DNA from 2 places in the Amycolatopsis sp. lyj-23 genome. Region 1 is predicted to be linked to the other one. Evidence: predicted binding sites of a transcription regulator. Region 1 holds the regulator's gene; the other holds the start of a gene.
What was found. The regulator HspR, encoded in region 1, represses chaperone genes until heat shock. The targets are predictions, from matches to a motif close to ANNTTGAGTNNNNNNNACTCAANNT.
Positions count from the first base shown of each region.

Region 2: lon (endopeptidase La) is a predicted target of HspR. The motif match lies at 2,881-2,905, and genes of this name have one in related genera.

Region 1 covers NZ_JAJPWN010000018.1:20,390-25,858, forward strand. The annotation lists gene dnaK (molecular chaperone DnaK) at 1-997, shown strand, start outside; gene grpE (nucleotide exchange factor GrpE) at 994-1,701, shown strand; gene dnaJ (molecular chaperone DnaJ) at 1,735-2,907, shown strand; gene ACLJPY_RS37160 (heat shock protein transcriptional repressor HspR) at 2,913-3,338, shown strand; gene ACLJPY_RS37165 (DUF305 domain-containing protein) at 3,444-3,977, opposite strand; gene ACLJPY_RS37170 (lytic polysaccharide monooxygenase) at 3,974-4,744, opposite strand; gene ACLJPY_RS37175 (dienelactone hydrolase family protein) at 4,891-5,469, opposite strand, start outside.
Region 2 covers NZ_JAJPWN010000019.1:42,924-48,392, reverse strand. The annotation lists gene ACLJPY_RS38580 (putative bifunctional diguanylate cyclase/phosphodiesterase) at 1-721, opposite strand, end outside; gene ACLJPY_RS38575 (GNAT family N-acetyltransferase) at 959-1,897, shown strand; gene ACLJPY_RS38570 (SAM-dependent methyltransferase) at 1,968-2,819, shown strand; gene lon (endopeptidase La) at 2,920-5,322, shown strand; gene ACLJPY_RS38560 (class I SAM-dependent methyltransferase) at 5,385-5,469, opposite strand, start outside.

The DNA of each region.
Region 1 (5,469 bases):
CAACAACGTGATCCGGGACGCGGGCATCGCCGTCGGCGACATCGACCACGTCGTGCTCGTCGGTGGTTCCACCCGCATGCCGGCCGTGTCGGACCTGGTCAAGGAGCTGACCGGCGGCCGTGAGCCGAACAAGGGCGTGAACCCGGACGAGGTCGTCGCCGTCGGTGCGGCGCTGCAGGCCGGTGTGCTGAAGGGCGAGGTCAAGGACGTCCTGCTGCTGGACGTCACGCCGCTGTCGCTCGGCATCGAGACCAAGGGTGGCGTCTTCACCAAGCTCATCGAGCGCAACACCACGATCCCGACCAAGCGTTCGGAGATCTTCTCCACCGCGGACGACAACCAGCCGTCGGTGCAGATCCAGGTGTTCCAGGGTGAGCGCGAGATCGCCGCGCACAACAAGAAGCTCGGCATGTTCGAGCTGACCGGTCTCCCGCCGGCCCCGCGTGGCGTGCCGCAGATCGAGGTCACCTTCGACATCGACGCCAACGGCATCGTGCACGTGACCGCGAAGGACCTGGGCACGAACAAGGAGCAGTCGATGACGATCACCGGTGGCTCCGCGCTGCCGAAGGACGACATCGAGCGCATGGTCAAGGACGCCGAGGCCCACGCCGAGGAAGACAAGAAGCGCCGCGAGGAAGCGGAGACCCGCAACCAGGCGGAGACGCTGGTCTACCAGACCGAGAAGTTCGTCAAGGACAACGACGACAAGCTGCCCGAGGACCTCAAGAGCAAGGTCAAGTCGGCGATCGACGAGGCCAACGAGTCGCTGAAGGGCACGGACTCGACCAAGATCCGCGAGGCGATCGAGAAGCTGAACGCCGCTTCGCAGGAGCTGGGCACCGCCCTGTACGCCAACGCGAACGCCGACGCGGCGGCCGGTGCGGCCGGTGGCGCGGGTGCGGGTGCGGCCGGGGACGCCGGTGCGGCCGGCGGCCAGGCCAAGGCCGATGACGTGGTGGACGCCGAGATCGTCGAAGAGGACGAGAAGAAGTGACCCACAGCTACGACGAATCCGAGAACTCCGGCCGCGGGCCCGAGGAGCCGGTGGTCGTGCGGGACCGTCGCCGGGTGGACCCCCAGACCGGGCAGGTCCGCCCGCCCGGTCCGGCCCACGCCGCGCCGGAACCCGATGAGGCGCCCGTGGAGCACGCGGGCCCCTCGCTGGGCGAGTCCATTGTGGACGACGCGGTGTCGGTCGTCTCCGGCGTGGAGAAGGAGCTGGCCGAGCGCACCGCCGACCTCCAGCGCCTGCAGGCCGAGTACGCCAACTACCGCAAGCGCGTCGAGCGTGACCGCGAAGCGGTCGTGATCGGCGCCAAGGCGACCGTGGTGAACGACCTGCTGCCCCTGCTCGACGACCTCGAGCGGGCCGAGCAGCACGGCGACCTCACCGGCGCGTTCAAGGCCGTCGGCGACAAGCTGATCAGCGGTCTGCAGCGCGCGGGCCTCGAGTCGTTCGGTGCCGAAGGCGAGCCCTTCGACCCGAGCGTGCACGAGGCCGTGCAGCACAACACCTCGCCGGACGTGGCGGGCCCGACGGTCACCGTGGTCATGCGCCGCGGGTACCGCTTCGGGGACCGCGTACTGCGGGCGGCGCTGGTCGGCGTGACCGACCACGAGCCCGGAGCGGCCCCGGGGGACCCGTCCGTCGGTGGCGAGCTGCCACTCGGCGGCGGAGTCGATGAACAGCAGCAGTAAGAAGAGGAACCAAGTGGGAGGAGGAGACGCCCGATGAGCGCACGGGAATGGATCGGTAAGGACTTCTACCGTGAGCTGGGCGTCTCCTCCGACGCCACCGCGGACGAGATCAAGAAGGCCTACCGGAAGCTGGCCAAGGAGAACCACCCGGACGCGAACGCCGGCAACGCGGAGGCGGAGCAGAAGTTCAAGGCGGTCTCCGAGGCCTACGGCGTGCTCTCCGACGCGAGCAAGCGCAAGGAGTACGACGAGGCGCGGCGGCTGTTCGGCGGCGCGGGCGGATTCAACTTCCCCGGCGGCGGAAGCGGCACCGGCAGCTTCGACATGGGCGACATCTTCAGCCAGGCCGGCGCCGGTCAGCAGGGCGGTTTCGGCGGGCTCGGCGACATCCTCGGCGGGCTCTTCGGCCGCGGCCGGACGTCGGCGGGTGCGGCGGCGAACCGGCCGCAGCGCGGTGCCGACGTCGAAACGGACGTCCGGATCGACTTCACCGAGGCGGTCAAGGGCGCGACCCTGCCGCTGCGGCTGTCGAGCCCGGCGACCTGTGCGACGTGCGGCGGCAACGGCGCGCGGCCGGGGACGTCGCCGCGGACCTGCCCGACCTGTTCCGGTTCGGGGCTGGTCAGCCGCAGCCAGGGCGCCTTCGCGTTCTCGGAGCCGTGCCGCGACTGCCGCGGCCGCGGGCAGATCATCGACGACCCGTGCCCGGAGTGCGGCGGCGAAGGCATCAGCACGCGGACCCGCACGCTGACCGTCCGGATCCCGCCGGGCGTCGACGACGACCAGCGGATCCGGCTGGCCGGCCAGGGCGAACCGGGCCGGGGCGGCGCGCAGGCGGGCGACCTGTACGTCCGGGTGCACGTGGCTCCGCACGCGCTGTTCGGGCGCAAGGGCCTCGACCTGACGATCACCGTGCCGGTGGACTTCACGGAGCTGGCGCTCGGCACCACGATCACGGTGCCGACGCTGGAAGGCAAGGTCTCGCTCAAGGTGCCGCCGGGTACCGCGAGCGGACGGGTGCTGCGCGTGCGCGGCAAGGGCATCGCCAAGCGCGACGGTGCACAAGGTGACCTGCTCGTCACCCTCCAGGCGGCGATTCCCGCCAAACTGGACGACAAGGCGCGCGAAGCACTGCAGGCGTACGCCGAGGCGATGGCCGGGCACGACCCCCGGCCCGAGATCACCGAGCTGCTGCAAGGTAGGTGAGAGTGGTGTTCGGCGGGATCCCCCAGGAAGGGGACGAGGAAACCCCGGTGTTCGTCATCTCGGTGGCGGCCCAGCTCGCCGGGATGCACGCGCAGACGTTGCGCACGTACGACCGGCAGGGCCTGGTCTCACCGGGCCGCACCCCCGGCGGCGGGCGGCGCTACTCGATGCGGGACATCGCGCTGCTGCGCGAGGTCCAGCGCCTGTCGCAAGAGGACGGCGTGAACCTCGCGGGCATCAAGCGCATCATCGAGCTGGAGAACCAGGTCGACGCCCTCCGGGCCCGGATCACCGAGCTGACGGAGGAACTGACCGCGGCGTACGTGGCGGCGGAGCAGGCGGCGGCCGCGGCGCACGCGTCCTACCGCCGGGACCTGGTGCCGCTCAACCAGCAGACGGCGTTGGTGGTCTGGCGCCCCAAGCGCCGCTGACCAGCTGAGCGAAGCAGGGCCTCCCCGGGTGACCGGGGAGGCCCTGCTCTCGTTAGTGGGGCCGCGAGCAGTCCCTCCCCGGCTGCTCGCGGCCGCGCCGCGGGGTTACGTCTTCGTGTTCAGCAACTGCTTGACCTCGGCCGTCCGGGACTCGATCACCCGGCGGGCCAGATCACGGGCCTGCCCGTTGACCCCGCCTGCCGTGCCGTTCTCGGTCTGGGCCAGCTCGACGGCTCCCTGCTGCTGGCCCGTCAGGACGTCCAGGAACCGGCGGGTGAACTCGCCGTCCGGGACCGCCCGCAACGCTCCCACCAGGTCCGGCGAGGTCATCTTCATGCCGCCGTGGCCCGCGTGGGCCTGGGGGTTCATGTCCATCGTCTCGGGCTGGTCCCAGTCGTGGAGCCAGCGCCGCATGTCCGCGACCTCCGTCTGCTGCGTCAGCTCGATCGCCTTCGCCAGCTCTTTCAGCGACGCCGGCACCGGGCGGTCCGAAGCCAGGCGGACGATCTCGATCCCCTGCTCGTTCTGGGGGATCAGCATCTGCAGGAACATCACGTCGGCCGCGTTGTACTGCGGTGGAGCGGCCGTCGCCGCGCAGCCGGTCAGCAGCAGCGCGACGACGGCCAAGACCACTCTCACTGGCGCTGCCACAGCGCCGGCGTGTTCGGCGGCTCCCAGCCCGCGATCGCCGTGTGCGGCTGGAGGCAGCGGTAGCTCACGCCGTTGTACGTCACGACGTCGCCCGCTTTGTACGCCGTGCCCGCCGACCACGTTCCGCTGGACGGCGGGGTGGTCGTCGTGCTGGGCGGCGGGGTCGTCGTGCTCGGCGGCGGCGTGGTGGTGCTCGGCGGGGTCGTCGTGGTCGGCGGCGTGGTGGTGCCGCCTCCGCCGACCTGCAGGTCGATGCAGCTGTAGAACGCGTTGGCCGTGTCCGAGATGTTCCAGATGGCCAGCACCTTGATCCGGCCCGAGTAGCCGGCCAGGTTCACCGTGTGCGACAGCGTCGACGGCGGCTGCTGGTTGTTGCCGTTGAACAGCGCGACGCGCGTGTTGCCGACGTAGTACTCGTAGCTCGACGTCGAGTGCCGGGCGGTGAAGACCCAGTTGAACGTCACCGTGGTGCCCACCGACTTCGCGGGCCACGGCTTCGACTCGTCGTTCAGCTCGGCGAACTGGGACAGTCCGCCGTTGCAGCTGCGCAGCCCCTTCGGGCCTTCGACGCTCTGGGGTTCGTAGATGATTTCGCCGCAGTTGGGCACCTTCCCGGCCGCGCAGTTGGCCTGCCGGCTGGGCGGGTCCGATACGTAACCGTGGGCACTGGCGCTGGTGGCGGGGAGGACGACGACCAGCACCGGTGCGAGCAACGCACCGGCCGCGGCCGCGAAGAGCTTGCGCTTCAGGGTCATTTCGGCTCCTCGAAGGGGAACAGCGTCGTTCCGCCAGGAAGGACGAACGAGCACATCCGGGGGAGATGTGGTCTAGACCATAAGTTGATTCGGGCACAACGGTCAACGAACTACCGCCGTTCGACGAATCCGCTGCTCCGCTCGGCTCAGTGCGAAGGTGGGGCCGGCTGCTGCAGGTGTTCGCCGAAGAACGCCGTCACCCGGCGCCACGCGTCCTCGGCCGATGCCTCGTGGTAGGTGAAGCCGACCACCTTGAGCAGCAGGTTCACCGGTGCGACCGTGTCGATCCGGTTGGCGAAACCGTGGCTGGCGTCCGGGTACTCCTTGACGTCGTGCGGGATGCCGCGCTCGGTGAGCGCCGTCTCGAGCTCGGCCGCGGCGCCGCGCAGCCCGAAGTCCTTCTTGCCGAAGCTGGCGACGACCGGGCAGGCGTCGTCGAGCACCGACAGGTTCTTCGGCAGCCGCCCGTAGTACGGCGCGGACGCCTCGAACCCGCGTGAAGCCGCGACGAGCGCGAAGCCGCCGCCCATGCAGAACCCGGCGATGCCGATCCGGCCCGAGCAGTCCGGCCGCGCGGCGAGGAGCGCGCGGGACGCCTCGATGTCGTCGAACGCCCGGCCGCGGTTGGCGAACATGTCCGAGAACACCCGCCGCACGCAGCGGAACATCCCGCCGCGCGCATACAGGTCCGGGCTGAGCGCGAGGTATCCCTCACGGGCGAAGCG
Region 2 (5,469 bases), on a different contig from region 1:
CCAGCGGCCACGCCTTGGGCGTGCTGGAGATGACGAGGTAGCCGGAGAGGCCGACGGACGCGTTGACGAAGCCGACGACCAGGATCCGTCCGGTCAGCCGGACGGCGGTGCTGACCCGCATGCGGCGGCGCAGCACGCGGACGGCGGCCAGCGCGAGCAGCGTGCTCACCAGCGGCGCGGTCAGGGTGCCCGCCAGCGCCGCGACCCACGGGATCTTGTCGCCGGTCCCGACGAGGTGCTTCACCAGCCCGGCGACCGCGAAGGCGCCGGTGATCTCGAGCAGGAACGCGCCCGCGTTGTAGAGGACGCGGCCGGCGACCTTGCGCGCGAGCAGCGTGCCGATGCCGGCGACCAGGTGCGCGGCCAGCACGACCTCGAACGGCGCGATGAAGAACCCGATGACGAGCGGGATCTCGGTGAAGGAGATCGTCCACGAGATGCCGCTGCGGACGTCGACGTTGATGCCGAGCTGTTCGGCGAGCAGGAAGGCCACCGCGAGCACGGGCCCGATCCACAGCAGCCGGTCGTTCCACTCGAACGGCAGCCACGAGCCGACCGCGAACGCGGCGACGAGCCCGAGGCTCAGGACGGCGAAGGTGTAGACGCGGAACCGGCGTTCGTCGGTGCGGGCTTCGGCGGAGACGGGCGGTGTCCCGGAAGCGGCTCCCGGCCCGGGCTGCGCCTGCGCGACGGCGTCACCGTGGGCGTTGGTGTCCGGCATCCGACCTTCCCTCCCGGCTTGTCCACCGGTGCTGATCCGTGACTTCGGGTGTGGACAGGGGCCATACCGTACCCCGTAGGGCGTACCCGCGTCCCTTTCGAGACAGTAGGAGATCACCCCAGGGTTAACAATGCCTCGAACGCGCTGACCTGCGTGGACCAAGGGGTGAAACGGCAGGTGTCGTAACTCCACCGGTTCCCTACGCACAGCGGCTCGGGTAGCGCTTCAATAAGGCCCATGCACAGCGACGTGATTGCCACCGAACACGCGGCACGGCTCGCGGCGGTGGATCCCCTGCTCCCCGGTTCGACTCCCTTCGAGGCGGCGGAAAACGCCGTGGTCCTGGAGGTGGCGACGGGCGGCTCGGCCGCGTCCGGGCTCGCGTCCCGCGTCCAGGTCGACCGCGACGCCCCCAACGCGCCGTGGCGCGCGCTGACCGAGCACCGGCTCGACCTCCAGCTGGCCGGCCCCCAGCCGGCGGCCGTCCTGGACGCCCTCCTCACCCGATGGGATGAACATCTGCGCGCGGTCGCCGAACGGGGTGACACGGAGACGGCGGCGATCGTGCCGCGCGCGAGCCGCGACGCGGCCGGCGCGCGCGAAATGCTCCACCACGGCTTCGCGCCGCTGCGGGTGATCGCGGTCCGGCCCGCCCAGCGCCTGGTCCCGGCGACCCCGCTCGGCACCCCGGGCGTCAAGATCCGCCGCGCCGAGCCCGGCGACCTGGAGACGGCGGTGGCGCTCGGCATGGAGCTGCACTCCTACGACGCCCAGTACGGCACGGTGAACTGGCGCACCGGCGTCGAGGACATCCTGGCCAAGGACCTCGCCGAGCAGCTGAAGCGGCCGGAGCCGCCGTTGTGGATCGCCGAGCTGTACGGCCGCCCGCTCGGCATGGTGAGCGTCCAGCACCCGGGCGAGACCGGCTGGATCAGCAGCCGCGTCGCCGCTTCGCGCGTCGGGTACCTGTCGTCGCTGGCCGTCGCCGAGGCCGCCCGGTCGTCCGGCGTCGGCACCGCGCTCGCGACGCACGCCCACCAGGTCCTCGACGAGGAAGGCGCCGACGTCGTCCTGCTGCACCACGCGGCGGCGAACCCGCTGTCGACGCCGTTCTGGTACGCGCAGGGCTACCGGCCGCTGTGGACGTACTGGCAGCGTCGACCGGCTGTTCGGTGACCACTGGAGGATTACCGCGGGTGCGCTGTGCTTATAGGCTGACCTCGCCGCCAGCGAGGGGAGCCTTGAAGTGACCGACCAGCGGGATTCCGCGCCGAGAGCGCCCGAGGGTGTCGACACCGAGAAGCCGTCCGCGGCCCGGATCTACGACTGGTACCTGGGCGGTACCCAGAACTGGGCCGTGGACCGCGAGTTCGGCCGGCGCATGGAACAGCAGTGGCCGCTGGTGCGCCCGGGGTCCAAGCAGAACCGCGAGTTCATGAACCGCGCGGTCCGGGCGGCGCTGCGGGCCGGCATCCGGCAGTTCATCGACCTCGGCTCCGGCGTGCCGACGGCGGGCAACGTGCACGAGGTCGTCGAGGCGGAGCTGCCCGAGGACCACGACGCGAAGGTCGTCTACGTCGACTACGAGCCGGTCGCCGTCGCCCACGCGACGCTCATCCTCGAAGAGAGCGTGGCGACCGACTGGGCCGGCATCGTCCAGGCCGACATGCGGGACGCGAAGTCCGTGCTGCGCGCCGAAGAGACCCGGCGGCTGATCGACTTCTCGCAGCCGGTCTGCCTGATCATGGCGGCGGTGCTGCACTTCGTCGGCCCGGACGACGACCCGGACGGGCTGCTGGCGGCGTACCGCGACGCGCTCGCGCCGGGCAGCTGGCTGGCGATCTCGCAGATGAGCGAGGGCGACGGCGACGGCCCGTACCTGGAGGGGCTGCGCTGGTTCGTCGAGCAGTACCGGAAGACGAGCAACCCGGTCTGGCTCCGCAACCGCGAGGAGATCGAGCCGCTCTTCGGGGACTGGCGGCTCCTCGAACCGGGGATCGTGCACCTGCCGGACTGGCGGCCGGACCGGAAAATCAACGCCCTCGAAGCGGAGGCGCGGCCCTTCGCGTGGTGCGCCGTCGCGGAGAAACCCGCCTGACCTGCACTTTCCCCGATCGCTCTGGGCGAACGCACCATCGGAAACAAACGCACCCATCGGAGAGTTGAGCTAGGCAGACTCAACTATCCGAGGAGTGCACATGTCCGACACCCGCCTCCTGCCCGTGCTCCCGCTCGATGACGACGTCGTGCTGCCGGGCATGGTCGTCCCGCTCGACCTGACCGACACCGAGACGCGGGCCGCGGTGGAGTCCGCCCAGGCCAAGACGCCGACCCAGGCGTCCTTCCCCGGCATCCGGTCCTCCGCGGCCACCAAGGCCGAGGTGCTGATCGTCCCGCGCGTCCACGGCGAGTACGCCGAGTTCGGCACCGTCGCCACGGTCGAGCGCATCGGCCGCGTGCCCGGCGGCAAGGCCGCCGCCCTGCTGCGCGGCACCGCCCGCGCGGTCGTCGGCCGGATCGCCGACGGTCCCGGCGCCGCCCGCTGGGTGCACGCCGAAGACGCCCCCGAGACCACCAACGACCAGACCGCGAAGCTGGCGGCCGAGTACAAGGCCGTCGTCATCTCGATCCTCCAGCAGCGCGGCGGCTGGCAGCTGATCGACGCCGTCCAGCAGGTCGAGGAGCCCTCCGCGGTCGCCGACCTGTCCGGCAACGCGCCGTACCTGTCCACCGAGCAGAAGCTCGAGCTGCTGTCCACTTTGGACGTCACCGCGCGGCTGGAGAAGGCGCTCGAGTGGAGCAAGGAGTACCTGGCCGAGCTCGAGGTGACCGACACGATCCGCAAGGACGTCGCCGAGGGCATGGAGAAGCAGCAGAAGGAGTTCCTGCTGCGCCGCCAGCTCGAAGCCATCCGCAAGGAGCTCGGCGAGCTCGACGGCACCGCCGACGAGACGGACTACCGCGCCCGCGTCGAGGCCGCCGAACTGCCCGACGCCGTCAAGAAGGCCGCGCTGGCCGAAGTGGACAAGCTGGACCGCACGTCCGAGCAGTCCCCCGAGGGCGGCTGGATCCGCACCTGGCTGGACACCGTCCTGGAGCTGCCCTGGAACGAGCGCACCGAGGACGTCTACGACATCGCGGCCGCGCGGGCGGTGCTCGACGCCGACCACGCGGGCCTCGACGACGTCAAGGAACGCATCATCGAGTACTTGGCCGTCCGGAAGCGCCGTGCGGAGTCGGGCCTCGGCCCGGTCGGCGGCCGTCGTTCGGGCGCGGTGCTCGCCCTCGCGGGCCCTCCCGGGGTCGGCAAGACGTCGCTGGGTGAGTCCGTCGCGAAGGCCATGGGCCGCAAGTTCGTCCGGGTCGCCCTCGGCGGCATCCGCGACGAGGCCGAGATCCGCGGCCACCGCCGCACCTACGTCGGCGCGCTGCCCGGCCGGATCGTCCGCGCCATCAAGGAAGCCGGCTCGATGAACCCGGTCGTGCTGCTCGACGAGATCGACAAGGTCGGCGCGGACTACCGCGGCGACCCGACCGCCGCGCTGCTCGAAGTGCTGGACCCGGAGCAGAACCACACGTTCCGCGACCACTACCTCGAGGTAGAGCTGGACCTGTCCGACGTCGTGTTCCTGGCGACGGCCAACGCGCTGGAGACCATCCCCGGCCCGCTGCTGGACCGCATGGAGCTCGTCACGCTGGACGGCTACACCGAGCACGAGAAGGTCACCATCGCCCGCGACCACCTGCTCCCCCGTGAGCTGGAGCGCGCCGGGCTGGGCGCTTCGGACGTCGTCCTGACGGACGCCGCGTTCAGCCGGATCGCCGCCGAGTACACCCGCGAGGCGGGCGTGCGCGACGCGAACCGGACGATCGCGAAGGTGCTGCGGAAGGTCGCGACCAAGGTGGCGCTGGACGAGGTGGCGCTGCCGCTGTCGATCGACGCGGGTGATCTGGAGACCTACCTCGGCCGCCCGCGGCACATCCCGGAGTCGTCGCTGCCGGCGTCGACGCAGCGCACGGCGACCCCGGGCGTGGCCACCGGCCTGGCAGTGACCGGCACGGGCGGTGACGTCCTCTACATCGAGGCGTCGCTGGCCGACGAGGAGTCCGGCGCGTCCGGGCTGCAGCTGACCGGCCAGCTCGGCGACGTGATGAAGGAGTCGGTGCAGATCGCGCTGTCCTACCTGCGCTCGCACGGCGCGGAGCTGGAGCTGCCGGTGGGCGACCTGCGCAAGCGCGGCATCCACGTGCACGTCCCGGCGGGCGCGGTCCCGAAGGACGGCCCGTCGGCCGGCGTCACGATGACGACGGCGCTGGCGTCGCTGCTCTCCGGCCGCGTGGTTCGCGCCGACGTCGCGATGACCGGCGAGGTGTCCCTGACCGGACGCGTCCTGCCGATCGGCGGCGTCAAGCAGAAGCTGCTGGCCGCGCACCGGGCGGGGATGAAGACGGTGATCATCCCGCAGCGCAACGAGCCGGACCTCGACGACGTCCCGGCCGAGGTGCTGGCCCAGCTGGACGTGCACGCGGTGGCGAACGTCCGCGAGGTCCTCGACCTCGCACTGACCCCGGCTTCGACGCCGGTTTCCCAGGCGGCGTAACCCTCCAGGGCCGCCGCCGGACGGCCGGTTTCCCCCTCCCGCGGGGGAAACCGGCCGTTCCCCTACGCGCCGACCCGCCGGGCGGCGACGAGGTAGCCGGTGCCGAGCCACCGCTTCGCCCCGCGCGCGATCGTCGATTCCGGACGC